Regions from separate parts of the Kitasatospora sp. NPDC033851 genome, predicted to be linked through region 1. Evidence: riboswitches for the same ligand, from Rfam matches in the RefSeq annotation. Region 1 holds a riboswitch; the other holds the start of a gene.

Evidence for each region. A riboswitch is a leader RNA that binds a small molecule or an ion and turns the genes downstream of it on or off. The one in region 1 is predicted to bind glycine.
Region 2: another riboswitch for glycine. It lies ahead of gcvT (glycine cleavage system aminomethyltransferase GcvT); the one in region 1 lies ahead of gcvP (aminomethyl-transferring glycine dehydrogenase).

What each region holds. Positions count from the first base shown of each region.
Region 1 is NZ_JBVIRL010000021.1:124,833-139,480, forward strand. Features, by position in the region: gene ACZ51D_RS32425 (glutamate-cysteine ligase family protein) at 1-1,261, opposite strand, end outside; gene ACZ51D_RS32430 (hypothetical protein) at 1,645-2,217, shown strand; gene ACZ51D_RS32435 (DUF5999 family protein) at 2,633-2,824, shown strand; gene gcvP (aminomethyl-transferring glycine dehydrogenase) at 2,981-5,881, opposite strand; glycine riboswitch at 5,986-6,118, opposite strand; glycine riboswitch at 6,120-6,223, opposite strand; gene ACZ51D_RS32445 (PRC and DUF2382 domain-containing protein) at 6,375-7,484, shown strand; gene ACZ51D_RS32450 (MFS transporter) at 7,628-9,124, shown strand; gene ACZ51D_RS32455 (DNA polymerase IV) at 9,269-10,678, opposite strand; gene ACZ51D_RS32460 (SanA/YdcF family protein) at 10,748-11,476, opposite strand; gene ACZ51D_RS32465 (MerR family transcriptional regulator) at 11,570-12,214, opposite strand; gene ACZ51D_RS32470 (bifunctional nuclease family protein) at 12,431-12,907, opposite strand; gene ftsR (transcriptional regulator FtsR) at 13,005-13,700, opposite strand; gene ACZ51D_RS32480 (FHA domain-containing protein) at 13,880-14,648, opposite strand, start outside.
Region 2 is NZ_JBVIRL010000002.1:143,741-158,388, reverse strand. Features, by position in the region: gene ACZ51D_RS03910 (hypothetical protein) at 1-1,270, opposite strand, end outside; gene ACZ51D_RS03905 (L-serine ammonia-lyase) at 1,456-2,823, opposite strand; gene glyA (serine hydroxymethyltransferase) at 2,983-4,251, opposite strand; gene gcvH (glycine cleavage system protein GcvH) at 4,336-4,713, opposite strand; gene gcvT (glycine cleavage system aminomethyltransferase GcvT) at 4,826-5,947, opposite strand; glycine riboswitch at 6,178-6,290, opposite strand; gene ACZ51D_RS03885 (enhanced serine sensitivity protein SseB C-terminal domain-containing protein) at 6,522-7,325, shown strand; gene ACZ51D_RS03880 (enhanced serine sensitivity protein SseB C-terminal domain-containing protein) at 7,441-8,394, shown strand; gene ACZ51D_RS03875 (ABC transporter permease) at 8,898-9,887, shown strand; gene ACZ51D_RS03870 (ABC transporter substrate-binding protein) at 9,942-11,708, shown strand; gene ACZ51D_RS03865 (ABC transporter permease) at 11,807-12,817, shown strand; gene ACZ51D_RS03860 (ABC transporter ATP-binding protein) at 12,814-13,884, shown strand; gene ACZ51D_RS03855 (ABC transporter ATP-binding protein) at 13,919-14,648, shown strand, end outside.

The sequences.
Region 1 (14,648 bases):
GCAGCTCGCCGAGCACCAGGTCGACGGCGGACACCGTCTGCAGCCCGCCGCCGCGTCCGGCCCGTCCGGGGCGCGGCCACTGGAACACCGCGTCGATGCCGTACCGGGCGCCCTGCCGGAAGTTCTCGTCCGCCCGCTCGAACGGCAGCCGGGTCCAGACCGGCCGGGGCTGCTCGGCGAGCACCCGCACCAGCCCGTAGTAGAAGGCGGCGTTGGCCAGTGTGTCGGCCACCGTCGGCCCGGCCGGCAGCGCCCGGTTCTCCACCCGCAGGTGCGCCACCCCGCCCGAGACGTCGTAGATCGGCCGGTTCCAGCGGTAGATGGTGCCGTTGTGCAGCCGCATCTCGGCGAGCTTGGGCGCGCCGCCGGTGGCCAGGACCTTCAGCGGGTCCTCGTCGTCGCAGATCGGCAGCAGGGCGGGGAAGTAGCGCAGGTTCTCCTCGAAGAGGTCGTACGCCGAGTCCACCCAGCGCTCGCCGAACCAGGTGATCGGGCGCACGCCTTGCGCCTTGAGCTCGGCCGAACGGGTGTCGCAGGCCTGCTGGAAGAGCACCGGACGGGTCTCCCGCCACAGCTCCCGCCCGAACAGGAAGGGGGAGTTCGCGCCCAGCGCGAGCTGTGGCCCGCAGAGCGCCTGGGCGGCGTTCCACACCGAGGAGAAGCGCTCGGGGGTCACCTGGAGGTGCAGTTGCAGCGAGGTCGCGGCGGCCTCGGCGACCATGGTGATGGACTCCAGCTGGAGGTGCTCGACGCCCTCGATGTCGAGCGCGATCTCCTCCCCGCGCGCGGCCAGTATCTGGTCGCTGAGCAGGGTGTACCGCTGGTTGTGGCTCATCGCGTCGAGGCCGGTGTGGGCGTGCTCGAGGGTCGGCAGGATGCCCACCATGACGATCCGGGCGCCCGCTTCGGCGGCCCGCCGGTCGGCGTAGCGCAGCCCGATGTCGAGCTCCTCCCGCAGTTCCTCGAAGACGTGCCCGCAGAGCCGGTGCGGCGTGATGTTGACCTCGATGTTGAACTTGCCCAGCTCGGTCTGGAAGTCGCTGGAGCCGATTTCGCTGAGCACCTGGGCGTTGTTCATGGCCGGCAGGCCCTGCTCGTCGGCCAGGTTGAGCTCGATCTCCAGCCCCATCACCGCCCGCGGCCGGTCGAAACGGTCCTCCCGCAGCATCCGCCCCAGCGCCTCCTGACAGGCCTGGAGCTTTCGCCGGTAGAGCTGTCGGTCCGCCAGATCCGCCCGAGTCGCCACGACCTTCTCGCCCACGGTCCCCTCCTCCTGAGACACCCCGTTGAGCCACCCGGCCGACCGACCGTGCAAGCATCATGCCCACCTCGAAGATCGATACCCGAATGCTTGTACTGGCTTGCAATGCAAGGAAACTGACGGTAATTCAGACTATCTGCAGACTTGCTCGGCGCCACCGCCCGTGATAAACAGATCACCCTGCGCATCTGTTCGATGAAAATTCGCACAGCGCTCCGGCCGGTCCGCTCCCACCGCGAAGCCCTCGTCGACGGCGGCGACCGCGCCGGCACCGCGATCCTGCACAACCGGACACGGCCCGGCCCCCGTCACCGATGACGCGCCACGCCATGCCGGTATGCCGCACTCGCACGCCGATCTCACCTGGAGAGGCGGACCCCGCCATGACTCTGCAGACCCCCCAGCCCCCGCCGAGCGCCCTGCGTGCCGTCCTGGGCGCACTCGACTCGGAGACCGCGCTGCGCCAGCCCGCCGCCGCAGCACTGCGCCATCCGGCCGGCCCCCTGATCCCCGCCCATCCGCTCGCGGTCCATGTCCTGCACGGCCCGCACCCCGATCTCCCCGCCGCCCGCCGCACCGGGTGGCGCTTCCTGATCAAGGACGGCGCCGACGTGGCCGCCGCCGCCGAGGTGGTGCAGGCCGTCGAGGGCCACACCTTCTCCCACTTCACCGCCGGCCCGTACCTCGACTCGACGGTCCGGGCGCTGCGCGAGGCCTGGCAGCTCGCCCAGAACTCCCGGATCCGCCAACAGCCCAGACTGCTGACCTTCCCAGGCCAGTACGCGACGGCGCTCTGGCTGCACAGCCCCGACACCGGCCCGGCCGCCGACCTGCTGATCCCGCTCGCCCCGGCCCCGCTCGGCGTCACCGCCCACCGCGCCTACCCGGCCGCCGAACTGCTGCCGCTGCTCGCCCGGGCCCCGCTCGCCAGGCCGCTGCTCCTCGGCTCCTCCTGAACCACCCGTATCCGCACGGGCCGCCGGACCACCGCCCGGCGGCCCTCCGTCGTGCCCGCGCACCCGGGCCCGGGTGCGTCACCCGAACGGCGACCACCTGAACGGGCCATCCCCCATGGCCTGATCGGGCCATCCACCGCCTGACCCACCGGTGCGCGATTTCCCCCTGCCCCCACCTGAACGGGTGATCTCTGCCCGGGAGTTGTGGCGCATGTCACGAAATCGCTGCGCGCACGTCCGCGGATGCCGACACTGGGAACCAGCGTGGAAGGACCACCTGTCCTACCCACTTGAGCGCCGGTCAACACCTGGTCGGCGTGCGGACAGGATCCGACTACCGCGGCGGCCTCCGGACGGCACGACCTCCGGCGACCGCACCACGGGGAGGATCGCAGAGCGAAGCGAGGGTACGCGTATGTGCCAGCACCGTCCTGAGTGCCCATCGGCCGAGTCCGAAGACCGCGAAGCGGCCGTGTCGGTGGCCTGCCACCCGGAGCAGGGCTGGAGCCTGCTCTGCAACGGCGTCGTCCTGTTCGAGGACACCGGAGAGCTGCTGCCGGACGGCCGGGTGATCGCGCCGCGCCGACCCGTCGCCCACGCGGCCTGACCACCCGGTCCCCGGCCGTACGCCGGGCGCGACCGCACCGCGGTCCCGACCGTACGGCCGGCCCGGACACCGACTCGAGGCAGTACGGGCAGGGCCCCGGCGGAGAGTTCCGCCGGGGCCCTGCCGTTCGTCCGGACGCCGTGGCGCCCGGCTCCGTCAGACGCCGTACTCGTCCAGCGGCGGGCAGGAGCAGACCAGGTTGCGGTCGCCGTACGCGCCGTCGATCCGGCTCACCGGCGGCCAGTACTTGTCCGCCGGGTTCACGCCCGCCGGGAAGACCGCGTCCTGCCGCGAGTAGCCGTGCGCCCAGTCGCCGGCCAGCTCGGCGGCGGTGTGCGGGGCGTTGCGCAGCGGGTTGTCGTCGGCGGCCCACTCGCCCGAGCCGACCTTGTCGATCTCGGCCCGGATCTCGATCATCGCGTCGCAGAACCGGTCGATCTCGTGCAGGTCCTCGGACTCGGTCGGCTCGATCATCAGCGTGCCGGCCACCGGGAAGGACATCGTCGGCGCGTGGAAGCCGTAGTCGATCAGGCGCTTGGCGATGTCGTCCACCGTCACGCCCGTCTCCTTGGTCAGCGGGCGCAGGTCGATGATGCACTCGTGCGCGACCAGCCCGCCCGGGCCGGTGTAGAGCACCGGGAAGTGCGGCGCGAGGCGCTTGGCGATGTAGTTGGCGTTCAGCACCGCGACCTGCGTCGCGCGCTTGAGGCCCTCGCCGCCCATCAGCCGGACGTACGCCCAGGAGATCGGCAGGATCGCCGCCGAGCCCCACGGCGCGGCCGAGATCGGGCCGACACCGGTGGCCGGGCCGGCCTCCGACTGCAGCGGGTGGTTCGGCAGGTACGGCGCCAGGTGGGCGCGCACCGCGACCGGGCCGACGCCCGGGCCGCCACCGCCGTGCGGGATGCAGAAGGTCTTGTGCAGGTTCAGGTGCGAGACGTCCGCGCCGAACTTGCCCGGCTTGGCGAGGCCGACCAGGGCGTTCAGGTTGGCGCCGTCCACGTACACCTGGCCGCCGGCCTCGTGCACCATCGCGCAGATCTCGGTGATCTGGGTCTCGTACACGCCGTGGGTCGACGGGTAGGTGACCATCAGCACCGACAGGTTGTCGCGGTGCTGCTCGATCTTGGCCTTCAGGTCCTCGACGTCCACGTCGCCGTCGACCAGGGTCTTCACCACGACCACGCGCATGCCGGCCATCACCGCGGAGGCCGCGTTGGTGCCGTGCGCGGAGGACGGGATCAGGCAGACGTCGCGCTGGGTGTCGCCGTTGCCGTGGTGGTAGGCGCGGACGGCCAGCAGGCCGGCCAGCTCGCCCTGCGAGCCCGCGTTCGGCTGGATCGACACGGCGTCGTAGCCGGTCACCTCGACCAGTTGCTGCTCCAGCTGGCGGATCAGGGTCAGGTAGCCCTGGGCCTGGTCGATCGGCGCGAAGGGGTGGAGCTGGCCGAACTCCGGCCAGGTCACGGCCTCCATCTCGGTGGTCGCGTTGAGCTTCATGGTGCAGGAGCCCAGCGGGATCATGCCCCGGTCCAGCGCGTAGTCCCGGTCCGACAGGCGGCGCAGGTAGCGCAGCATGGCGGTCTCCGAGCGGTGGCTGTGGAAGACCGGGTGGGTCAGGTACTCGTCGTCGCGCAGGAGCGCGGCCGGCAGCGCCTCGGCGCCCTCGGCCACCTCGACCGCCTCGACGCCGAACGCGGCCCAGACGCCGGCCAGGTGCTCGCGGGTGGTGGTCTCGTCGGCGGAGACGGAGATCCGGTCCGCGCCGTCCTGGTGGACGTTGATGCCGTTGGCGCGGGCGGCGGCGGCGATCTCGGCGGCGCGGCCCGGGACGACGGCGGTGACGGTGTCGAAGAACTCGCCGTGCAGCAGCTCGACGCCGCCGGCCCGCAGGCCCTCGGCGAGGGCGGCGGCGTAGCGGTGGGTGCGGCGGGCGATGTCGGCCAGGCCGTCCGGGCCGTGGTAGACGGCGTACATGGAGGCCATCACGGCGAGCAGCACCTGGGCGGTGCAGATGTTGCTGGTGGCCTTCTCGCGGCGGATGTGCTGCTCGCGGGTCTGCAGCGCGAGGCGGTAGGCGCGGTTGCCGTCGGAGTCGACGGACACGCCGACCAGGCGGCCGGGCAGCGAGCGGGCGTACTCGGCGCGCACCGAGAGGTAGCCGGCGTGCGGGCCGCCGAAGCCCATCGGCACGCCGAAGCGCTGCGAGGTGCCGCAGGCGATGTCGGCGCCCAGCGAGCCGGGGGACTTGAGCAGGGTCAGCGCCAGCAGGTCGGCGGCGACGGCGACGATCGCGCCCAGGCCGTGCGCCTGCTCGATCACCGGGGCGAGGTCGCGGACCACACCGGTGGCGCCCGGGTACTGCAGCAGCACGCCGAAGACACCGCGCTCGGCGATCTCGGCCGGGATGCCCTCGGACAGGTCGGCGACGACGACCTCGACACCGGTCGGCACCGCGCGGGTCTCGATCACCGCGATGGTCTGCGGCAGGGTCTCGGCGTCGACCAGGAACACGCCACCCTTGACCTTGGTGACGCGGCGGGCCAGTGCCATCGCCTCGGCGGCCGCGGTGCCCTCGTCCAGCAGCGAGGAGCCGGAGGTCGGCAGGCCGGTCAGGTCGGAGACCACGGTCTGGAAGTTGAGCAGCGCCTCCAGGCGGCCCTGCGAGATCTCCGGCTGGTACGGGGTGTAGGCGGTGTACCAGGCCGGGTTCTCCATGACGTTGCGCAGGATCACCGGCGGGGTGAAGGTGCCGTAGTAGCCCAGGCCGATCATCGGCTGGAGCACCCGGTTGTGGCCGGCCAGCTCGCGCAGCTCGGCGAGGACCTGGGCCTCGGTCCGGCCGGCGGGCAGGTCCAGGGCGGTGATGGAGCGGATCGCCTCGGGCACGGCGGTGGCGGCGAGCTCGTCCAGCGAGCCGTAGCCGACGGACGCCAGCATCTTCTCCTGCGCGGCGGCGTCGGGGCCGATGTGGCGGTTCTCGAAGGGGCTGGCCAGCTCAAGCTCGGTGAGGGTCGAGGCGCTGGTGGGGCGTCCCGCGTTCGGCTGGGCGTTCATGGTGGTCGAGGCCTCCTGGTCACGGACCGGCGGGGGTACGCGCGCCGACCGGCCTTCCCCGCTGCGGACAGCGAATGAGCCATGGCGGGCGGACCCGACAGGCCTCCCCCTCTGTCATCGGGACCTGAGAGCTTCGCCCGCACGGTGCGCTGTGGGCGCTCCGTCGGCTTGCACCGTCGGTGAGGGTGGTGGTCGCCGGCTTCTGTGCCGAGACTCCTGCCCTGCTTTCCAGAGTGACCTACCCCACACGGTACGGATGCCTGAGAGATTCCGGGGAGGAGTTGCTCCTTCGGCGCCCCGACCAGCGCTTTTCGCGGTCGGAGACTCTCCCGAGCGGGCTCTGCGGTCGCCGCCCAGGGTACCAGCGGGAGGCCGTCGGATCACGGGTGCTTCGGGTCACCCCGGGTCTACGCGCGTCCCCCGGACGGCTCAGCCCGCAGCCCGTCCGGCGCACCCCGGTCGCGCCCGTCCGATTCATGGCATTTGGTGTGAAGTGGCGGACGGCACGGGTACTCCGGCCGACTTCCTGTGGGAGTTCCGCAGGCTCAGCGCACTGGAGGAAAGAGTGCAGACCGACATCGACCCCCGGGACCTCATCGGCCACAAGGCGGTCGACCGCAACGGAGACAAGATCGGCACGGTCGACGAGGTGTACCTGGACGACGCCACCGGCCAGCCCGAGTGGGCCGCCGTCCGGACCGGCATCTTCGGCCGGGACGCCTTCGTCCCGCTCACCACGAGCGAGTTCTCCGGCGACGAGCTCCGGGTGCCGTACGACAAGTCGCTGGTCAAGGAGTCCCCCGACTTCGGCGTGGGCCAGCACCTGTCCCCCTCCCAGGAGCTCCAGCTCTACCGCTACTACGGCCTCGACACCCGAGCGGAGGACCACCCGGGCGGCGAGGACGGCGGCCACGCCGCGCAGTCCGACCTCGACTTCGGCGCCACCCCCGCCGCCGCCGCGGTCGCCGCCAAGCCGCACGCCTTCCACTCCCCCGAGCCCGAGAGCACCAGCGCGACCACCGCCGTAACCGCCATGGAGAGCAACATGCGGACCCTCAGCACCCCTGCTCCCGCCACGGCTTCCCCGGCGCCCATCACGGAACCCAAGCTGCACCCGATGCCGGCGGCGACCACCCACGCACGCGGCTCGGGGGCCGACTCCTCCGCTCCCGGCAACCCGATCGAGATCACCTGCCGCGAGGAGCGTCTGGAGGTCACCACCGAGTGGCACAACGTGGGCACCGCGAAGCTGCGCAAGTACGTGACGACCGAGCAGGTCGAGCGCCGCGTCCCGGTGGTCCGCGAGCGCATCCGGGTCGAGCGGATCCCGGTCGGTGAGGCCGAGCGCGCCGTCCTCACCGAGAAGGAGATCGCCGAAGCCATCGAGGAAGTCACTCTCCGTGAGGAGCGCCCGGCGGTCCGCAAGTACCTCGCCCCCATCGAGCGCGTCCGCCTGGTCGTCGAGCGCTACACCGACGAGGAAGTGATCCGGGAAGAACTCCGCCGCGAACACGTCGAGGTCCACGACCCCACCACGCCCCAGGACGCCGTCACCCCGACCCCCGACGCCTCCCGCGCCACCGGGATGCGCCCGCTCGTCTGACCCGCGATCCCCAGCAGGGCCCCGACCATCCGAGGTCGGGGCCTTCCCCTTTGCCAAAGCTTAACCGCTCGATATTTGACACTCTGAAGTATCTCCCTGCATGGTTACTTCAGTTCATTCACTATGTACGGGAGGAAGCAACCGTGAGTGAGGCACCCCAGCCCACCATCGCGGCCGAGAAGCAGAGCAGCGCCCGGGTCCTGCCGGCCCTCATCCTGGCGATGCTGTCGTTCAGTGTGGTGCAGACCGCGGTCGTCCCGATCCTGCCCTCGCTGGCCAAGGAACTGAGCGTCTCGGCCTCCAGCGTCACCTGGCTGATGACCGCCAACCTGCTCTCCGCCGCCGTGCTGACTCCCCTCCTGGGCCGCTTCGGCGACCTCCGGGGCCGTAAGCCGATGCTGCTGATCTCGCTGGCGGGCCTGGTCGCCGGTTCGGCACTGGCAGTCAGCACCCACTCCTTCACCTGGCTGGTCGTCGCCCGCGTCCTGCAGGGCGCCGGCGGTGGCGTCATGCCGCTGGCGATCAGCATCGTCCGCGACGAGCTGCCCAAGCAGAAGGTGACCGGCGGCGTCGCCGCCATCAGCGCCTCGATGGGCGTCGGCTCCGGCCTCGGCCTGGTCGCCACCGGTCTCCTGCTGGAGCACTGGAGCTACAAGTCGATCTTCTGGATGGGCCTGGTCTTCGGCCTGATCGCGGTCGCCCTGGTCGCCTTCCGGGTCCCGTCCGACCCGGTCACCGACAAGGAGGGCGGCGCCGACCCGCTCGGCGCGATCACCCTGGCGGGCTGGCTCTCCGCGCTGCTGGTCGCGGTCAGCCAGGGCAACCACTGGGGTTGGACCTCCACCAAGACCCTCGGCCTGTTCGCCGTCGCCGCCGTCGTCGCCCTGGTCTGGGGCATCATCGAGACCAAGGTCGCGCACCCGCTGGTCGACATGAAGATGATGTCCCGTCCGGCCGTGGCCTTCACCAACCTGGCGGGCCTGCTCATCGGCTTCGGCATGTACGGCTCCTTCATGGTCATCAGCAACTTCGCCCAGACCCCGGAGAAGCTGACCCACTACGGCTTCACCGCCACCGTCCTGCACGCCGGTGTCATGCTGCTGCCGTCCGCGATCGGCTCCATGGTGGCCGCCCCGCTCGGCGCGCTGCTGATCGCCCGCCGCGGCCCGCGCATGCCGCTGGTCCTCGGTGGCGTCCTCGGCGCCATCGCGATGGCCTACCTGGCCCTGCGGCACAGCCACGAGGGCGACATCTACACCGCCTCGGCGATCTTCGGCCTCGGCGTCGGCCTCGCGTTCGCCGCGATGCCGGCCTACATCAACGGCGCCGTCCCGGCCGAGCAGAGCGGCATCGCCAACGGCATGAACTCGGTGCTGCGCACCGTCGGTGGCGCGATCGGCACCGCCGTCATGGCCGCCATCCTGACCGGCGACGTCATGAAGCTGCCGCCGCAGATCCCGCTGCTGCTGCCCACCCTGGACGCGTACAAGCACGCGTTCTGGACCGCGGCCGTGGTCTGCATCATCGCCGGTGTCGTCCCGTTCCTGATCCGCACCGTCAAGCCGGCCGCTCCGCTGACCGTCGTCGGCGACTCGGCCCAGCAGGACTCCAGCGACAAGCTGGTGAAGACCGACGCCTGACGAGGCGTCCGGCCCCCGCGCTCAGGGACAGGGCGCGGGGCCCCGGTCTCCGTACGTCGCGAGGGCATCACGAACGCACGGGGTCCGGCACGGTGATGCGGCCCCACCCGGTACTCCCCCACCGGGTGGGGCCGTTTTCGTGTCTCAGTCCCGCTCGGCTGCACCGCCGTCCCGGTCCGGTTCGGTGTCCTCGCCCCGGCGCAGCGGCAGCGGCCGGGTCGGCTCGAGCGCCGGGTCGTCCACCGCGAAGGTCCGCACCCGCCCCGGCTCGCTCCACGGCGTCTCGAACCGCACGGTGACCCTCCCGACGCCGCTGCCCTGCACCCAGCCCGGCCCGAACTCCGCGTGCCGGACGTCCTGTCCGGGCATCCACCGCCGCATCACGACGGCCTCCGGCTCCTCCTCGGCCTCCTCGGTCTCGGCCGCCGCCTCCGCGTGTTCCGCCGCCTCCTCGCGCAGGGCCTGTGCGAACAGGTCCTCCTGGGTGTAGTCGGCGAGTTGGGCGACGCCCACGCCGAGCAGCCTGACCCCGCCCGTGATGTCCACCTGCTCGGCCAGCCGGCGCGCGGTCGCGGTGATCACCGCCTCGTCGTCCGTGGGCCCGCCGAGCGTTTCCGAGCGGGTCAGCGTCGAGAAGTCGAACCGCCGGACCTTGAGCACCACCGTCCGCCCCGAGCGCCCGGCCGCCCGCAGCCGCCGCACGCACCGGGCGGCCAGCGCCTCCACCTCGCGCAGCACCCGGTCCCGGTCGGCCAGGTCCACCTCGTAGGTGTCCTCCACCGAGACGGACTTGGCGTCCTGGTCGGCCACCACCGGCCGCTCGTCCAGCCCTATCGACATGTGGTGGATCCCGGCCCCGTGCGCCCGCCCGAGCAGCTGGACCAGCTCCGCCTCGCCCGCCTCCGCGAGGTCGGCCACCGTGCTCAGCCCGGCCCGCCGCAGCACCTGCTCGGTGGCCGGCCCGATCCCGGGCAGCGCCCGTACGGGCATCGGCCCGAGCACCGCCCGTTCCTGCCCGGGTTCGATCAGCACCAGGCCGTCCGGCTTGGCCTGCTCGGAGGCAATCTTGGCCATCAGTTTGGACCCGGCCGCCCCCACCGAGCCGGTCAGCCCGGTGAGCCGCTGGATGTCCGACCGCAGGTCCTCCGCCAGCGCGAGCACCAGCCGCTCGCCGGTGTCGTGGTCCGCCTCGGCCAGCACCGGGCCGTACGGACCGGCCTCCAGGTCCACGAAGGCCTCGTCCAGGCTGAGCGGCTGTACCAGCGGCGACAGTTCCCGCAGCAGGCCCATCACGATCTCGCTGACCTGCCGGTAGGCCTCGAAACGACCCGACAGGAACGCCGCGTTGGGGCAGAGACGACGCGCCTGCGCCATCGGCATCGCCGAGTGCACCCCGAACTTCCGCGCCTCGTACGAGGCCGTGGACACCACCCCGCGACCGCCCAGCCCGCCGACGACCACCGGCTTGCCGCGCAGGCTCGGCTTGGCCGCCTGCTCCACCGCCGCGAAGAAGGCGTCCATGTCGAGGTGGATGATGCTCGGCAGTGATCGCACCCGCAGATCATCGCGTACGGGTCCGACAGTGCGTACGAACCCGGCCGGACGCCCGGCGCGGTCGGACGCCTACGGCTGCTTCTTCGCCGCGTCCGCGAGCGCCTTCGGAATGCCGTCCTCCTGGGGCCCGAGGAACACCGGGTCCGGCCGCAGCCAGGCGTTGACCGCCGCCTTGCCCGCCCCGGCCACCTCCCGCACCCCGCCGTACAGCCAGGTCTCGTCATGCAGCTCCGGCACCCCGACGGCGTACGAGCGGATGCCCGCCGCCTCACACAGCGCCAGCGCCCGCCGGACGTGGAAGTCCTGGCTGACCAGCACGGCCCGGTCCACGCCGAAGATCCGGTGCGCCCGGGTGCAGGAGTCCCAGGTGTCGAAGCCCGCGTAGTCCCGGACCACCCGCTCGGCCGGCACGCCGTGCTCGGTCAGGTACGTGAACATCGCGTCGGGCTCGTCGTACTCGATCCGCCCGTTGTCCCCGGTCACCAGGATCGCCTGCACCTTGCCCTCCCGGTACAGGTCCACCGCCGCGACCAGCCGGTGCTCCAGGTACGGCGAGGGCTTGCCCTGGTCGAGTCCGGCGCCGAAGACCACCGCGACCGGCGCCGAGGGAGCGCTCTCCACCGTTCCCACCCGGTCACCCGCCGAGAGCCACACCCAGGCGCTCGGTGCCAGCGCCAGCGAGCAGAGCACCGTCCCGACCTGGAACACCCTGCGCTGGGTCTTCCGCTGCCCCAGCCGTGTCCGCAGCAGTCCGGCCCTGCGCCGCAGCAGTCCCGCTATACCGGTGCCGACTCCCACAGGCCCTCCCTCGATCGTTTCGCCAGGCAACACGACGAGGCCGCGGGTCCGAACGGTTCCCCGTCCGGGCCCGCGGCCTCGTCGACTCGTTGCTCAGACCGCCCGGTTGCGCCGCTGGGCCAGCTCGTCGGCCGGGTCCTGCCCGACCAGGGTCTCGCCGGTGTCCGTACGCTCCGCGTGCAGCCGCCCGAGGGTGCGCTCCAGCTCCTGCCAGACCGCTCCCACCGCGATGCCGAAGACCCCCTGACCGCCCTTCAGCAGATCCACCACCTGCTGCGGCGTGGTGCACTCGTACACCGTCGCGCCGTCGCACATCAGCGTCATCCCGGCGAGGTCGGCCTGCTCGGCGGCCTGCAGATGGGCGACGGCCACCCGGATGTTCTGCAGCGAGACCCCCGCGTCGAGCAGCCGCTTCACGATCTTGAGCAGCAGGACGTCGCGGAAGCTGTAGAGCCGCTGACTGGCCGCCGGGTACACCGTCCGGACGCTGGGCTCCAGCAACCCGGTGCGGGCCCAGTAGTCCAGCTGACGGTATGTGATGCCGGCCGCCGCACAGGCCGTCGGGCCGCGGAAGCCGATCAGTTCGGACGTCGGGGCCAGCCGCTCGATGGCCGGCTGCCCCGGCTGCACGGCCGGGAACCTGCCCACCCGGGCCATGTCCGTGACGGTACGAGCGGTGCGCGGCACGTGCACGGCGCACAGGCCTCCCAGGGCCGCGTCATCGCCGGTGCTGCTCATGCCTGCCTCCGTCCACTTGTGCTGCGGGCAACCCGACTGCGGGCATCGGGCACCCGGACAGCCACTCCTGACGGTAGGCAGTCCCCTATGACCCGTCAACGATCGCCACGCCGGGTCAGACAATCCACGTCACTCAGGAGAGTGGTTTTTCGTGCCCCTAGTGTGGGTAGGTCGACGAATTTTGGCAAAACGCTGAGCCGAATGCTCGCAGAACCGCTACTGCGGGCCGCCGCCGCCGAAGTCCTCGGGCGACACCTGGTCGAGGAACTCCCGGAACTTCTCGACCTCGTCCTCCTGCTCGTCCGGGATCGCGATGCCCGCCTCGGCGAGCACCTCCTCGCTCCCGTAGATCGGCGTACCGGTCCGCAGCGCCAGCGCTATCGCGTCGGACGGCCGGGCGCTCACCTCGACCCCACCGGCGAACACCAGCTCGGCGTAGAACACGCCCTCCCGCAGATCGGTGATCCGCACCTCGGTGAGCTGCTGGCCGAGCGCCTCCAGGACGTCCTTGAAGAGGTCGTGCGTCAGCGGGCGCACCGGCGTCATGCCCTGCTGGGCGAAGGCGATCGCAGTCGCCTCGCCGGGGCCGATCCAGATCGGCAGGTAGCGATCTCCCCCGACCTCCCGCAGCAGCACGATCGGCTGGTTGGAAGGCATCTCCACTCGGACACCCACGACGTCGAGCTCATTCACACAGGCAACCCTATGGCTCCGGTCCCGGATATGAAAGCGCAGAGCCGACGCCGCTGGTCAGCGCGGTGCCCCCGGCATGCGGAGGCCGCCCGGGAGGCTACCCGCGGGTCCGTAGACCGGCCTGGACCATTGCCGCGTGCAGTCGTACGGACAGCGTCGCGAGCTCCCGCGCGGTGGCCTCGGCATGGGCCCTGGTCTGCGGGTTCCGGTGCCGGCGCAGCGGCGCCACCACCTGCTCCACCAGTGTGATCTCGCGGTCGGCCGCCGCCTTCATGGCTCTCAGGTGCCGCGGCTCGAGGCCGTACCGGCCGAGCTCCGCGACCAGCCGGGCCACCTGCAGGGCCTCGCCGTCGTACCCGCCGTCCGGGCCGGGCGCGACCAGCCCGTACGACTCCCACTCGGCCAGCTCCCGCTCCCCGGCCTCGGCCGCGGCGAGCAGTTCGGCACGCCCCAGCCGGACCCCGGACGGGACGTCGGCGGAGGCCACCAGCTCGCGGTCCGCCTCCTCCATCGGCCCGGGCCGGGTGTCGGCCGAGGAGGGCAGCGCCGGCGGGCTCTCGCCGCGCTCGATGGCGTCCAGGTGTTCGCGGATCACCCGCAGCGGCAGGTAGTGGTCCCGCTGCATCCGCAGGACGTAGGCCAGCCGCTCGACGTCGGCCGGGCTGAACTTGCGGTACCCCGAGGGCGTGCGCTGCGGCTCGACCAGTCCCTCCGCCTCCAGGAAGCGGATCTTGGAGATGGTGACCTCGGGGAAGTCGTCGCGCAGGAAGGTCAGCACCGCGCCGATGCTCAGCAGTTCGTCACCGCCGCGCCGTCGCCCGGCGGGCCGCTCCGCACGGACCGGTTGCCTGGGGCCCGCGACCACCCCGCGCCCGCCGCGGTCCGCCTGCGGACCGGACGGGACTGGGGTGGCCGCCCCGAGAGAAGAGGAAGGGGTATTCGTATTCACTCGGGCTCCTGCCGACGTTGGTTTCAGTACCCCCGGTTGTGGCCGGCGAAGAACACCAGCCGGTACTTCCCGATCTGGACCTCGTCGCCGTTGTTCAGCGACACCTCGTCGATCCGCTCCCGGTTCACGTAGGTGCCGTTGAGGCTGCCCACGTCCGCGACGCTGAAGCCGGCCGGGGTGCGGCGGAACTCCACGTGCCGGCGCGAGACCGTGACGTCGTCCAGGAAGATGTCACCCTGCGGGTGACGCCCCGCCGTGGTGACGTCCGAGTCCAGCAGGAAGCGGCTGCCCGAGTTCGGACCGCGCTGCACGATCAGCAGGGCCGAGCCCGGCGGCAGCGCGTCGATCGCCGACAGCACCTCGGCCGACAGGGCCGGCGTGGCACCGGTGCCGGTCGTGGTGGTGGGGTCGTACGACTCCAGGCCGGAGATGGAGATGGTCGACGTGGTCTCCGCCGCCCCCTCCGGCAGCAGGCCGCCGCGCAGCGCCGCACCGCAGTTGGAGCAGAACCGGGCCGCGGCCGGGTTCTGGTTGCCGCACCTGGGGCACGGAGAGGGGCCAGCCATGTTCACAGCCTCCTGGCGCGGCACACCCGACGGGTTGTGCCCGGCGTACGGGTCCGGAGCAAACCCTCCACCAGAGGTTGAGGGTCCCGACGGGAAACCTATGCGCGGGTCGCCGGAGGGGTCAACCGACGCGCCGTAGCCCGCCGGATTCCCCGCGTACTGGGCGCCGCCGTCCCGGAACAGCTGCTGTCCGGCGTACGGGGCGGCCTCGGGGGCGGGTCGCATG
Region 2 (14,648 bases), on a different contig from region 1:
CGTCCCAGGCGCCGACCCGGACCCGCAGGAAGTGCCGGCGCCGTTCGCCGCCCTCGTCGACCGCCTCGGCGATGTGCCGGGCGATCTCCTCGGGCCCGCGCGGGACCTCGCCGCGCGCCGGGCCGTACGGGAGGTAGACGACGTGCTCGATCTCCAGGTCCCGCAGGCGGTCCAGGCTGGTGTCGGCGGCGGCCTGCCGCAAGGCGGCCAGGCGCGGGATGACCAGGTCGAGTACGGCCCGGGCGGTCAGGCCCTCCTCGGCGGCCGCCGGGGCGTCCTTGCGGCGCCTCAGCTCCAGGGTGAACCGCCAGACGCTGAACGGGAGTCCGGCGCCGAGGAAGGGATCGGCCGGATCGTAGACGACGAGCTGCGAGTACTGCTCGTCGGCGATGGCCCGCTGCAGCGCCGGGTAGCGCGGCCGGGCCGGCAGCCGGCGCGGATGCTTGGGGAAGTTCTCGCGGGTCAGCTCCCGGCGGAGGACCTGGGCGACGTGCAGGCGGTGCCAGCCCACTGTCGCGGCGAGCGCCAGCGGGAACAGCGTGCCCTGCCAGGCCCCCTCCTTCAGTGTGGCCAGCGCCAGTGCCCAGTAGAGGATCTGGGCGATCACGGCGAGGACGGAGAGGAGCCCGCCGGCGGCGCGCCGGGCCTCGGACGCCCGGGAGCCGCCGGGCGTGGTGGGGGCGGCTGGGGCGTAGAGCGCGTACTCCCGGACCTCCGCGGGCTTGGCGTACCAGGACAGCAGGCAGACCAGGGCGTACAGGACGGCGAAGGTCGCCGTGAACGGTGGCATGTAGTGCGAGAGCACGCCGAACACGGTGTCGGCCGCCGACTCCTGGCCGTACGGATCGTCGCCGTAGTACCCGCCGGTCAGTCCTTCCCCGTAGGACTTCCAGTCGGCGGCGGACGGTGGGTGCTGGAGCAGCGGCCAGTACTCGGTGCAGAAGAAGCCCAACCAGACCAAGGCGAGCACCGCGCCCGTGCGAGCCTCCAGTGCCCGGGCCCGGAGGGCGTGCGCCAGCACCGTGACCAGGTCGAAGCCCAGGGACGGCGGGACGGAGCGCTCGTCGTGCTCGACCAGTTCGGTGATGACACGCCGGCGGTAGTCCGGGTCGAGGTAGACCCCGGCGCAGAGCAGCCGGGTGGCCTCGGACCTCGCGTACGGCGATCCCGGCGATCCCGGTGTTCCCGACGATGTCGGCGGTGGCGCCGGCGGTGGCGGTGGAACGGACGGCGGCTCGGCGGGCCGCACCGGCCCGGGCTGGAAGGTCATCCGCCTCCCCCTCTGGCGTGAACCAACTCGCCGAGATTATGGACCTGCTGACGGTCCGTCGGCCAGTAAAAATGCGCAAGGGGAAGTGCGCGGTGAAACGCGCAGCGGGCATGCGAAGGCCCCCGGGTGGAGGGGGCTCCACCCGGGGGCCGGGGCGTCGTGACCGGCGCGCGGTCAGTGCCCGGTCAGCACTCGATGACGTTCACGGCGAGGCCGCCGCGCGAGGTCTCCTTGTACTTGATCTTCATGTCGGCCCCGGTCTCCTTCATCGTCTTGATCGCCTTGTCCAGCGAGACGTGGTGCCGGCCGTCGCCGCGCAGCGCCATCCGGGCCGCGGTGATGGCCTTGACCGACGCCATGCCGTTGCGCTCGATGCAGGGGATCTGGACCAGGCCGCCGACCGGGTCGCAGGTGAGGCCGAGGTTGTGCTCGATGCCGATCTCGGCGGCGTTCTCGACCTGCTCGGGGGTGCCGCCGAGGACCTCGGCGAGGCCGCCCGCGGCCATCGAGCAGGCGGAGCCGACCTCGCCCTGGCAGCCGACCTCGGCGCCGGAGATGGAGGCGTTCTCCTTGAACAGCATGCCGATGGCGCCGGCCGCGAGGAGGAAGCGGACGATGCCGTCGTCGTCGGCGCCCGGGATGAAGTTCAGGAAGTAGTGCAGGACGGCCGGGATGATCCCCGCCGCGCCGTTGGTCGGCGCGGTGACCACCCGGCGGCCGGAGGCGTTCTCCTCGTTGACCGCCATCGCGTAGAGGGTCACCCACTCCATCGCGTTGGCCGGCCCGATGCCCTCGGCGCGGAGCGTGCGCGCGGCAGCGGCGGCCCGGCGGCGGACCTTGAGGCCGCCCGGCAGGATGCCCTCGCGGGTCATGCCGGCCCGCACGCAGTCCTGCATCACGGACCAGATCTCCAGCAGCCCGGTGCGGATCTCCTCCTCGCTGCGCCAGGCCTTCTCGTTCTCCAGCATCAGGCCGGAGATGGAGAGCCCCGTCTCCCGGCTGAGCCGCAGCAGCTCGTCACCGGTGCGGAAGGGGTACTTCAGCACGGTGTCGTCCGGCTTGACCCGGTCGGCGCCGATCGCGTCCTCGTCGACGACGAAGCCGCCGCCGACCGAGTAGTAGGTCTTCTCCAGCAGGGTGGAGCCGTCGGCCGCGTACGCCCAGAGGGTCATGCCGTTGGCGTGGTAGGGCAGCGACCGGCGGCGGTGCAGCACGAGCTGGCTGTCGGGGTCGAAGTCGATGGAGTGCTCGCCGAGCAGGTGGAGCTTCTTCTCGGCGGTGATCCGCTCGACGTCCTTGTCGGCCTGGTCGACGTCGACGGTGCGGGGCGAGTTGTCCTCCAGGCCCAGCAGGACGGCCTTCGGGGTGCCGTGGCCGTGGCCGGTGGCACCCAGCGAGCCGTACAGCTCGGCACGCACGCCCGTCACCTGGGTCAGCAGGTCTTCGGACCGCAGTCGGCGGGCGAACATCCGGGCGGCGCGCATCGGGCCCACGGTGTGGGAGCTCGAGGGGCCGATGCCGATGGAGAAGAGGTCGAAGACGCTGATGGCCACGGGGGACGTCCTTGTCTGGTCTCGTGGAAGTACTTGCGGGCGGGGGGCCGACACGGCTCGGGGCACCGCGCGCACTTACCAGTGTGCGCGGTGCCCCGGAGCCCCAGGTGTCGCGGCGGGGTGAGGCCGGTCACCCGGCCCGGACGATCACCGAAGTGATCAGAGGTTCGGGTACAGCGGGTACTTCTCGGCCAGCGCGGTGACGCGGGCCTTCAGGGCGTCGGCGACGGTCTCGTCGAAGGCGGGCTTGAGCGCCTCGGCGATGATGTCGGCGACCTCGCGGAAGTCCTCGGCCTGGAAGCCGCGGGTGGCCAGGGCCGGGGTGCCGATACGCAGGCCCGAGGTGACCATCGGCGGGCGCGGGTCGTTCGGGATGGCGTTGCGGTTGACGGTGATGCCGACCTCGTGCAGGCGGTCCTCGGCCTGCTGGCCGTCGAGCTCGCTGTTGCGCAGGTCGACCAGGACCAGGTGCACGTCGGTGCCGCCGGACAGGACGGACGCGCCGGCCTCGGCGACGTCGGCCTGCAGCAGGCGCTCGGCCAGGATCCGGGCACCGTCCAGGGTGCGCTGCTGGCGCTCCTTGAACTCCTCCGAGGCCGCGACCTTGAAGGCGACCGCCTTGCCGGCGATCACGTGCTCGAGCGGGCCGCCCTGCTGGCCGGGGAAGACCGCGGAGTTGATCTTCTTCGCGTACTCGGCCTTGGACAGGATGACGCCGCCGCGCGGGCCGCCCAGGGTCTTGTGGGTGGTGGTGGTGACCACGTCCGCGTAGGGCACCGGGTTCGGGTGCAGCCCGGCGGCCACCAGGCCGGCGAAGTGCGCCATGTCCACCATGAGCAGCGCGCCGACCTCGTCGGCGACCCGGCGGAACTCGGCGAAGTCCAGCTGGCGCGGGTAGGCGGACCAGCCGGCGATGATCAGCTTCGGCTGGTGCTCCTTGGCGAGGCGCTCGACCTCGGCCATGTCGACCTGGCCGGTCTTCTCGTCGACGTGGTACGCGACCACGTTGTAGAGCTTGCCGGAGAAGTTGATCTTCATGCCGTGGGTCAGGTGACCGCCGTGGGCCAGGTCCAGGCCCAGGATGGTGTCGCCCGGCTGGATCAGCGCGAACATCGCGGCGGCGTTGGCCTGCGCGCCCGAGTGCGGCTGCACGTTGGCGTGCTCGGCGCCGAACAGGGCCTTGATGCGGTCGATCGCGATCTGCTCGACCACGTCGACGTGCTCGCAGCCGCCGTAGTAGCGACGGCCGGGGTAGCCCTCGGCGTACTTGTTGGTGAGCACCGAGCCCTGGGCCTCCATGACCGCCACCGGGGCGAAGTTCTCGGAGGCGATCATCTCCAGGGTGGTCTGCTGGCGGTGCAGCTCGGCGTCGACCGCGGCGGCGATCTCCGGGTCGAGGGCGTGCAGGGACTGGTTGAGAACCGTCATGGTGTGGTCTTCCCGGGGAGGAGAGCGGAGGGACGGCGGGGGAGGGCGGGCCGCCGTGCTGCGGCCCGCCCGATCACGAGCGGGTCAGCTGCTGTGGGTGAGCGCGTCGTACTCGTCCGCGCTGAGCAGCTCGTCGGTGGACTCCACGCGCACCTTGAACAGCCAGCCACCCTCGAAGGGGGCGCTGTTGACCAGGCCGTTGTCGTCCAGGACGTCCTGGTTGACCTCGACGACCTCGCCGGTCACCGGGGAGTACAGGTCGCTGACCGACTTGGTGGACTCCAGCTCGCCACAGGTCTCGCCGGCGGTCACGGCGTCGCCGACGGCCGGCAGCTGCACGTAGACGATGTCACCGAGCGCGTCGGCGGCGTGCTTGGTGATGCCGATGGTGGAGACACCGTCCTCAGCGGCGGTGAGCCACTCGTGCTCCTTGGTGTACTGCAGGTGCTGGGGGTTGCTCATGGCGTCATTCTCCAGGATGGGAAGCGGGTACGGCGAAGCGGGCCGCCGCGTGGACGGCTTCGACGTGCGGGTATGGGGAAAGGCGGGTGTCGGCGGGGCGCTCGGCGGGCGCTCAGCGGGCGCGCTTGTAGAACGGCAGCGCCACGACCCGGACCGGCTCGTGCTTGCCGCGCACGTCCACCGCGACGGTGGTGCCGGGGGCGGCGTGGGCCGCGTCGACGTAGGCCATCGCGATCGGCTGTCCCAGCGTCGGGGACGGCGCGCCGGAGGTGATCCGGCCGATCGGGGCGCCGTCGGCGGAGACCACGGTGTACTCGGCGCGCGGGACGCGCTTGCCCTCGGAGAGCAGGCCGACCAGCACCCGAGGCGGGTTGGCCTCGGCCGCGGCGGCGGCCTGCTCCAGCGCCTTGCGGCCGACGAAGGCGCCCTCGTTGGTGGTCTTGTCGAAGCGGACGACGCGGCCCAGGCCGGCGTCGAACGGGGTGAGGTCGGTGGACAGCTCGTGCCCGTACAGCGGCATGCCCGCCTCCAGGCGCAGCGTGTCGCGGCAGGAAAGGCCGCACGCGACCAGGCCGCGGCCCTCGCCGGCGGCGGTCAGCGCCTGCCAGATCTCCTCGGCGTCGACCGGGTGGCAGAAGATCTCGAAGCCGTCCTCGCCGGTGTAGCCGGTGCGGGCCAGCAGCACCTCGCGGCCGGCCACGTGGGCCGGGAGGATCGCGTAGTACTTGAGGCCGGGCAGGTCGGCGTCGGTGGTCTCGGCCAGGATCGCGGTGGACTCCGGGCCCTGGACGGCGATCAGCGCGTAGGTGTCGCGGTCGTCGGTGACGACGGCGTCGAAGCCCTTGGCGCGGGCGATCAGCTCGTCGAGGACCAGCTGGGCGTTCGAGGCGTTGGCGACGACCAGGAAGGCGTCCTCGCGCAGGCGGTAGACGATCAGGTCGTCCAGGATGCCGCCGTCCTCGGCGCAGATCATGGTGTAGCGGGCGCGCAGCTCACCCAGCGCGGAGACGAAGCCGACCAGCGCGTGGTCCAGCATCTCGCCGGCCTGCGGACCGGTGACGGTGATCTCGCCCATGTGGGAGAGGTCGAACAGGCCGGCCTTGGTGCGGACGGCGAGGTGCTCCTCGCGCTCGCTGCCGTAGCGCAGCGGCATGTCCCAGCCGGCGAAGTCGGTCATGGTCGCGCCGAGGGCGCGGTGCAGCGCGTCGAGCGCGGTCAGGCGGAGGGACGACATGGCCAGGAACTCCTCGGTCGGGGCACTCATGGGTGCACGCGCCGGACCGGACCCTCTCGGGGGCCGACCCTGCGCGCGGGCATGCGGCGGCGTGGGTCTCCCCATCTGTCGTCGAACCTGAGAGCTTCACCGCCCGCCGGCCCGCAGCTGTTTCCAGCATCCAGGACAGCATGGCGGCTTGCACCGTGGGTGGGCGCGCGACAGGGCCGCGCGCCGCTTTCCAGATGTGCCTAACCCGTGCGGTAGGGGGGCCTGAGAGATTCCGGGGAGGACTTGCTCCTTCGGCGCCGGCTGTGCCACTCACTCACTGGTGCGGCACTCCGGGCTCTCCCGCGCGGGTTCGAGCGGCCGGTATGGAGTTGTGGGGCCCGCGGCGCATGCCGTCGGACGCGCACATCATGGCACGTCCCGGACGAGGAAGGGAGAGGGGACCCGGTCACACGGTGAGAGGGGAGCCGGTCACACGACTAGGGGGGAGCCGGTCACACGACACAGAGGCGAACACGAGCCCTAGACTGCTCCGCGTCGGCGCAGCAGAGGGCGGCCGACCGGCAGAGGGCGGAATCGGCGGCGCATGGGGTACCCGGTGGAGCAGCAGCAGGGGTGGGGCGGCCCGGAGGGGGCGCCGGCGGGCGGCACGTGGCCGGCCAACGAGCTGGAGCAGGTGCTGACCGCGGCCCTGGGCGACCCGGGCGCGACGCCGCGGGTGATCGAGGTGCTGGCCCGCAGCCAGGTGTGGGTGCCGCTGCCCGGCGGGGCCGACCCGCAGGGGCAGTCGCTGGACCTGCCGACCATCGAACTGGGCGGCGACCCGTACGTACCGGTGTTCTCCTCGCAGGAGGTGTTCCTGCAGCAGGCGCCGGGGATGGCCTTCGCGATCGCGCCGGTCTGGGAGTTCGCCCGCGGGCTGCCGCTGGGCGTGGGCATCGCGGTGAACCCGGACGCGGCGGTGGGCATCCCGGTGCCGCCGCAGGGCGTGGCCGAGCTGCGCCGCGGTCCGCGCCAGGACCGGTGGGAGGCCGCCGAGGACCCGGCGGCGCCTACCGGCGGCCGGGTGGCGCTGCGCGAGCCGGTGCCGGGCGAGGACCCGGAGCACTTCCTGGCCGCCTGCCGGGCCGAACTGTCGGCCCTTCCCGGGGTGTTGACCGCCCGCCGGGCGCTGGCCAGCATCGAGGGCGAGCCGACCGTGATGTTCGTGGGCGTCCAGTTGGATCCGGCGGCCCCGGCCGACCCGGCCGCGGTGAACGACGCGCTCGGCCGAGCGCTGGGAACCGCGCCGCTGCCGGGCGGCGTCCACCTCGTACTGCTCGACCTCGCCGACGACCCGGTGGTCGAGTGGCTGCTCACCCGGGTCATGCCTTTCTACACGCGGGTGTGAGCGGGGTTCGTATCCAAGGCACGTCGCCGTGGCGGTGGCCGGTGCCGCGCCATAGGGTGCGTGCAGACGGCCGACGGCCGGTGGTTCGAGGAAAGAGGCGCGGCGAGGTGGGCGCATGAGTGCGGGAACGGGAGCGGGCGGGGTGCCGGGGCCCTGGGGCCAGGCACCGGCCGGGCGCCCGGGAGCGGATCCCGGCGTGTTGGAGCACGCCCTGCGCGAGGTCGCGCCGGAGCGCTACGACGCGTACGAGCGCCTGCTGCACGCGCTGGCGGACGGCCGGGTCTGGATGCTGCTCTGGCACGGCACGCCGGGCAGTCCTGACGCGCAGTACGGGAACATGGAGATCAGCGGCCACGGCTACGCGCCGGCCGTCACCTCGCCCGAGCAGCTGGCCGCCTCCGGCTGGGGGCGGGCCCACGAGGTCGTCTCCGGCCGGGAGATCGCCGGCTCGCTGTACCGCACCCGCTGGGGCCTGTGGCTGAACCCGCACGCGCCCGGCGGCGGCGTCGGCGTGCCCTGGGCCGACCTGCGGCGGGTCGCCGCGGGCCTGGACCGGCTGCCGGCCGGTCCGCTGAAGCTGAGCGAGCCGCAGGTCAACGCCCAGCCGTTCTTCGCGCTGCTGGAGCGGCAGGCCGGCGAGGTGCGCGCGGTCCGGGCGCTGCGCCGGGCGTGGGTGCAGCCGGCGGTGGGGGAGCCGTACCTGGCGATCGGCCTGGACCTGTACGAGAGTTCGCCGCCCGCGGTGGAGGCGGTGCGCGCGCTGATGCAGCGGGCGATCGCGGTGGCCCCGGAGGGGCTCGCGGTGTCCACGGTGGCGATGTCGGACGAGTACGACCCGGTGGCGCTGTGGATGCGCGCCAACGCGCGGCCGTTCTTCGACCGGGAGGCCGGCCGCCCGGCGACCGGTCCGTACCCGCCGGTGCCGCCGCCCGCGTACCCGGGGCAGTCGATGTCGGGGCAGCCGACGCCGGGATGGGCCTACGGCACGCAGCCGCCCGCGCAGGGCTGGCAGCAGCAGCCCCAGCCCCAACAGCCGCAGCGGCCGTGGCCCGGCTACCCCGGGCGCTGATTGCCGAACCCGGTCCTGCCGAACCCGGTCCTTCAGGGCCCGTTCCCGCCGTAAATCCCGGGCCGTGAGGCCGAAGCCGAAGCCGACTTGATTGTCCGTCAAGTCGGCTTCGATGCTTTCCGGACGAATTTCCGAATTGCGCCGTCCGGCCATCTTGACATGCATGTTACAGACGTGTGAAGAGGGATATGCCGAAGGCCCGGGAGATGCATGCCTGCAGATCACAGTTGGGCATCTGTCGGTTGTCAGGTCTGGCGTAAGCCAGTTCGGATGGCAGAGAGTTCTGCGCAACGCACCGCGCGTACTGGAACCCCACAAAGGTGAGCGCGCACGCCGACCCGTTCGACCACGCGACGCCCATCCCGCGTGGTGGCAGTGCCTGTGCACGACGCACTGCCGCGCCCACCCGCTTCTACGCACCTCCGCACGTCCGCAGCCGCACCGCCGAAGCCGGCGCCCGGCACCCGTGGGCCGGCCACCGTCGGCGAGGGGACCAACTGACCATGACCGCATCCGTCACAACCGCCGGGAACGAGCCGGAGGCACCCGCCGCCGCGAGCCCGGCCAAGAAGATCGAGGGCCGCTCCCTCGGCCAGATCGCCTGGACCCGCTTCAAGCGGGACAAGGCCGCCGTCGCCGGCGGCGTCGTGGTGATCCTGCTGATCCTGCTCGCCGTGCTGGCCAAGCCGATCGAGTCGATGTTCGGGCTCGACCCGGACGCCCTCCACCAGGACCTGCTGGACGCCGACCTCGGCGGCCTGCCGCTCGGCGACTGGGGCGGCATGAGCGGGTCCCACCCGCTCGGCGTCGACCCGCTGCAGGGCCGCGACCTGCTGACCCGCGTGATCGAGGGCTCCTGGGTCTCCCTGCTGGTCGCCTTCGGCGCGACCGTGCTGTCCAACACCATCGGCACCGTGCTCGGCATCATGGCCGGCTACTACGGCGGCTGGGTGGACACCCTGATCAGCCGTGTGATGGACGTTTTCCTGGCGTTCCCGCTGCTGCTCTTCGCGATCGCGATCTCGACCTCGCTGCAGGGCGGTGCGTTCGGCCTGCACGGCCTGCCGCTGCACATCCTGGTGCTGATCTTCGTGATCGGCTTCTTCAACTGGCCCTACATGGGCCGGATCGTGCGCGGCCAGACCCTCTCGCTGCGCGAGCGGGAGTTCGTCCACGCGGCCCGCAGCCTGGGCGCCCGGGGCCCGTTCATCCTGTTCAAGGAGCTGCTGCCCAACCTGGTCGGTCCGATCCTGGTCTACTCGACCCTGCTGATCCCGACCAACATCCTCTTCGAGGCCGGGCTGAGCTTCCTCGGTGTCGGCATCCAGCCTCCGCAGGCCTCCTGGGGCGGGATGCTCCAGGACGCGATCCGGTACTACCAGGTGGACCCCCAGTACATGGTGGTCCCCGGTGTGGCGATCTTCCTTACCGTGCTCGCCTTCAACCTGCTCGGCGACGGGCTGCGCGACGCCCTCGATCCCAAGAGCAACTGACCCTGCGTCAGGACCCTCCACCTTTTCCACATCCTCAAGGGGTTGATCTCACCCATGCGTAGGTCCCGTACCGTCGCCCTGACCGCGGCGGCTGCCGCCGCGGTCCTGGTTGTCACCGGCTGTTCCAGCTCGTCGAAGAGCGGCGACTCGTCCTCCTCGTCCTCCGCCTCGGGCGGCGGCGGAGCCAACGCGGCCACCAAGAACATCGTCAACGCCTCGGACAAGAAGGGCGGGACGGTCACCTTCGAGATGAAGGGCACCCCGGACTCGCTCGACCCGGGCAACACGTACTACGCGTACATCTACAACTTCTCGCGCCTGTACGCCCGTCCGCTGACCACGTTCAACCCGGCCGCCGGCGAGGAGGGCAACAAGCTCGTCCCGGACCTCGCCGAGTCGATGGGCCAGCCCAGCGCGGACGGCCTGACCTGGACGTACAAGCTGCGTGCGGGCCTGAAGTACGACGACGGCACCGCGATCAGCTCGAAGGACGTCAAGTACGCCGTCGAGCGCTCCAACTTCGCGCCGGACGTGAACTCCAACGGCCCGACCTACTTCCACGACCTGCTGGTCGACAACGACACGCCGTACGCGGGTCCGTACAAGGACAAGACCGGCGACCTGAAGTCGATCGAGACGCCGGACGACAGCACGATCGTCTTCCACCTGAAGCACCCGTTCGCGGACTTCGACTACCTGGTGAGCGCCCCGCAGACCGCGCCGGTCCCGCAGGCCAAGGACACCGGTGCCGACTACGTCAAGCACATCGTGTCCTCGGGCTCCTTCAAGTTCGAGTCCTACGAGGACGGCAAGCAGGCCACCCTGGTGCCGAACACCAACTGGGACAAGAGCACGGACCCGATCCGGAAGCAGCTGCCGGACAAGATCCAGCTCAAGATGAACATCGACCAGGCCACCATCGACAAGGACCTGCTGGCCGGCAACGCCCAGGTCGACCTGGTGGGTGGCGGCGTCGACCCGCAGACCCAGGCGCAGATCCTGCAGAACCCGAAGCTCAAGGCCAGCACCGACAACGCCTACGGCGGCCGCCTGGTCTACCTGGCGATCAACTCCAAGGTCGCGCCGTTCGACAACGTCGACTGCCGCAAGGCCGTCCAGTTCGCGATCGACAAGGTCTCGGTGCAGACCGCCGAGGGCGGCCCGATCCGCGGCCAGATCGCCAACACGGTGCTCCCGCCGGACATCCCGGGCCACCAGGACTTCAACCAGTTCGAGACCAAGGACAACAAGGGTGACGAGGCCAAGGCCAAGGACGCCCTGAAGGCCTGCGGCAAGGACAGCATCAACACCGTCATCTCCGCCCGCACCGAGCGCGCCACCGAGGTCGCCGCCGCGACCTCGATCCAGGCCGCGCTGAAGAAGGTCGGCATCAACGCCGAGATCCAGCAGTACCCGCAGGGCAAGTACCTGACCGACAGCGCCGGTGCCCCGCAGTTCACCCAGGACCACAACATCGGCCTGATGATGATGCAGTGGGGTGCCGACTGGCCGACCGGCTACGGCTTCCTGCAGCAGATCGTCGACGGCCGCGCGATCAAGGCCTCCGGCAACAGCAACCTGTCCCAGCTGAACGACCCGGCGGTCAACCAGCTGATCGACGACGCCGCCGTCAACCCGGACAAGGCCGCCCGCGAGAAGATCTACGGCGACATCGACAAGAAGGTCATGGACCAGGCGGTCATCGTCCCGCTGACCTACTTCAAGGTCTTCCTGTACCGCCCGGACAACGCCACCAACATGGCCTCCAACCCGGCGTTCTCGGGTGAGTACGACTCCCTGAACATCGGCACCACCAAGTAAGAGCCTGGCTCCGCATCCCTGAAGGCAGGTGAAGGCAGCGGCGCCCGCCGTCGTCCGGAAGACCCCGGACGACGGCGGGCCGCCGGAGCCGCCCAACTGTGTTTGCCTACATCATCCGCAGGATCTTCTCGGCGGTGCTGCTGCTGCTGGTCGTCAGCGCGGTCACCTTCGCGATCTTCTTCCTGCTCCCGCGCGTCGCCGGCGAAACGGCCGACCAGCTGGCCGCCCAGTACATCGGGAAGAACCCCTCACCCGAGGCGATCGCCGCAGTCAAGCAGAACCTCGGCCTCGACAAGCCGCTGTACGCCCAGTACTGGGACTTCCTCAGGGGCCTGGTCAGCGGCGCCGAGTACAAGTTCGGGCCGGAGCCGGCCACCTGCCACGTGCCCTGCTTCGGCTACTCCTTCAAGAACCACCTGGAGGTCTGGCCCGAGCTGTCCAAGCGGATCCCGGTCACCATCTCGCTGGCCGCCGGCGCGGCCGTGCTCTGGCTGGTCTCCGGCGTCGCCACCGGCGTCGTCTCCGCCCTCAAGCCGAAGTCGATCTTCGACCGGCTCTCCATGGGCATCGCCCTCGCCGGCGTCTCGCTGCCGGTCTTCTTCACCGGCGCGCTGCTGCTCACGCTGTTCAGCTACGAGTGGCCGATCCTGGACAACCTGCAGTACGTCGACTTCACCGACAACCCGCTGATGTGGGCCCGCAACCTGATCCTCCCCTGGATCTCGCTGGCCTTCCTCTACTCCGCGCTCTACGCCCGGCTCACCCGCGCCGGAATGCTGGAGACCATGAGCGAGGACTACATCCGCACCGCCCGGGCCAAGGGCCTGGTCGAGCGCAAGGTCGTCACCCGGCACGGGCTGCGCGCCGCGCTCACCCCGATCGTCACCATCTTCGGCATGGACCTCGGGCTGCTGCTCGGCGGTGCGCTGATCACCGAGCAGGTCTTCTCGCTCCAGGGCGTCGGCCAGTTCGCCGTCCAGGCGATCTCCGACAACGACCTGCCCAAGATCCTCGGCGTCACCCTGCTCGCCGCCTTCTTCATCGTCGCCTGCAACCTCGTGGTCGACCTCCTGTACGCCCTCGTCGACCCCCGGGTGAGGCTCTCGTGACCGAGCTCCAGAAGACCACGGAAGCCACTGCGCAGGCCCCGACCGGTGACCCCTTCCTCTCCGTGCGCGACCTGCGGATCCACTTCGACACCGACGACGGCCTGGTCCGCTCGGTGGACGGGGTCAGCTTCGACCTGCACAAGGGCCGCACCCTCGGCATCGTCGGCGAGTCCGGCTCCGGGAAGTCCGTCACCTCGCTCGGCATCATGGGCCTGCACCGCTCCAAGCGGGCCCGGATCAGCGGCGAGATCCGGCTCAACGGCGAGGACCTGATCGCCGCCGGCCCGGACCGGGTGCGCCAACTGCGCGGCCGCGAAATGGCGATGATCTTCCAGGACCCGCTGACCGCGATGCACCCCTACTACACGGTGGGGCAGCAGATCGTCGAGGCCTACCGGGTCCACCACCCCGAGGCGAACAAGAAGCAGGCCCGGGCCCGCGCGATCGAGATGCTCGACCGGGTCGGCATCCCGCAGCCCGACCGCCGGATCGACGACTACCCGCACCAGTTCTCCGGCGGCATGCGCCAGCGCGCGATGATCGCCATGTCCCTGGTCAACGACCCCTCGCTGCTGATCGCCGACGAGCCCACCACCGCCCTGGACGTCACCGTCCAGGCGCAGATCCTGGACCTCATCCGCGACCTCCAGGACGAGTTCGGCTCCGCCGTCATCATCATCACCCACGACCTCGGAGTGGTCGCCGAACTGGCCGACGACATCCTGGTCATGTACGGCGGCAAGTGCGTCGAGCGCGGACCGGCCGAGACCCTCTTCGACGCGCCCGAACACCCCTACACCTGGGGCCTGCTGGGCTCGATGCCGCGCCTGGACCGGGAACTGCAGGACCGGCTCGTCCCGGTCAAGGGCACCCCGCCCAGCCTGATCAACGTGCCGACGGGCTGCGCCTTCCACCCGCGCTGCCCGTACGCCGCCCTGACCGAGGGACGCTCCACCAGCGAGCTCCCGGTGCTGGCCGAGGCCGTACCCGGGCACTTCGCGGCCTGCCACCTGCCGGCCGACGAGCGGCACCGCATCTTCGCCGAAGAGATCGCGCCCCGGCTGTGAGCCCGGCCTCGTACCACCTTTCTGGAGAGAACCGATGACGGACACCCAGGCGGCCTCGATCCCCGCACCGGCACCCGCACCCGACCGCGAGCCGCTGCTGAAGGTGACCGGCCTGACCCGGCACTTCCCGATCCGCAGCGGGCTGATGCGGCGCCAGACCGGCGCGGTCCGGGCCGTCGACGGCATCGACTTCACCGTCAACGCCGGCGAGACGCTCGGTGTCGTCGGCGAGTCCGGCTGCGGCAAGTCGACCATGGGCCGACTGGTCACCCGGCTCGACGAACCGACCGGCGGGACGATCGAGTTCGAGGGCACCGACATCACCCACCTGAGCGTCGGGGCGATGCGGCCGCTGCGCCGCGACATCCAGATGATCTTCCAGGACCCGTACTCCTCGCTGAACCCCCGGCACACCGTCGGCACCATCGTCGGCGCGCCGTTCAAGCTGCAGAACGCGGTGCCCGAGGGCGGGCTCAAGAAGGCCGTCCAGGAACTGCTGGAGCTGTGCGGCCTCAGCCCCGAGCACTACAACCGCTACCCGCACGAGTTCTCCGGCGGCCAGCGCCAGCGCATCGGCATCGCCCGGGCACTCGCGCTGCGGCCGAAGATGATCATCGCGGACGAGCCGGTCTCGGCGCTGGACGTGTCGATCCAGGCCCAGGTGGTCAACCTGCTGGACGACCTCCAGAAGGAGCTCGGCCTGACCTACCTGATCATCGCGCACGACCTCTCGGTGGTCCGGCACGTCTCGGACCGGGTCGCGG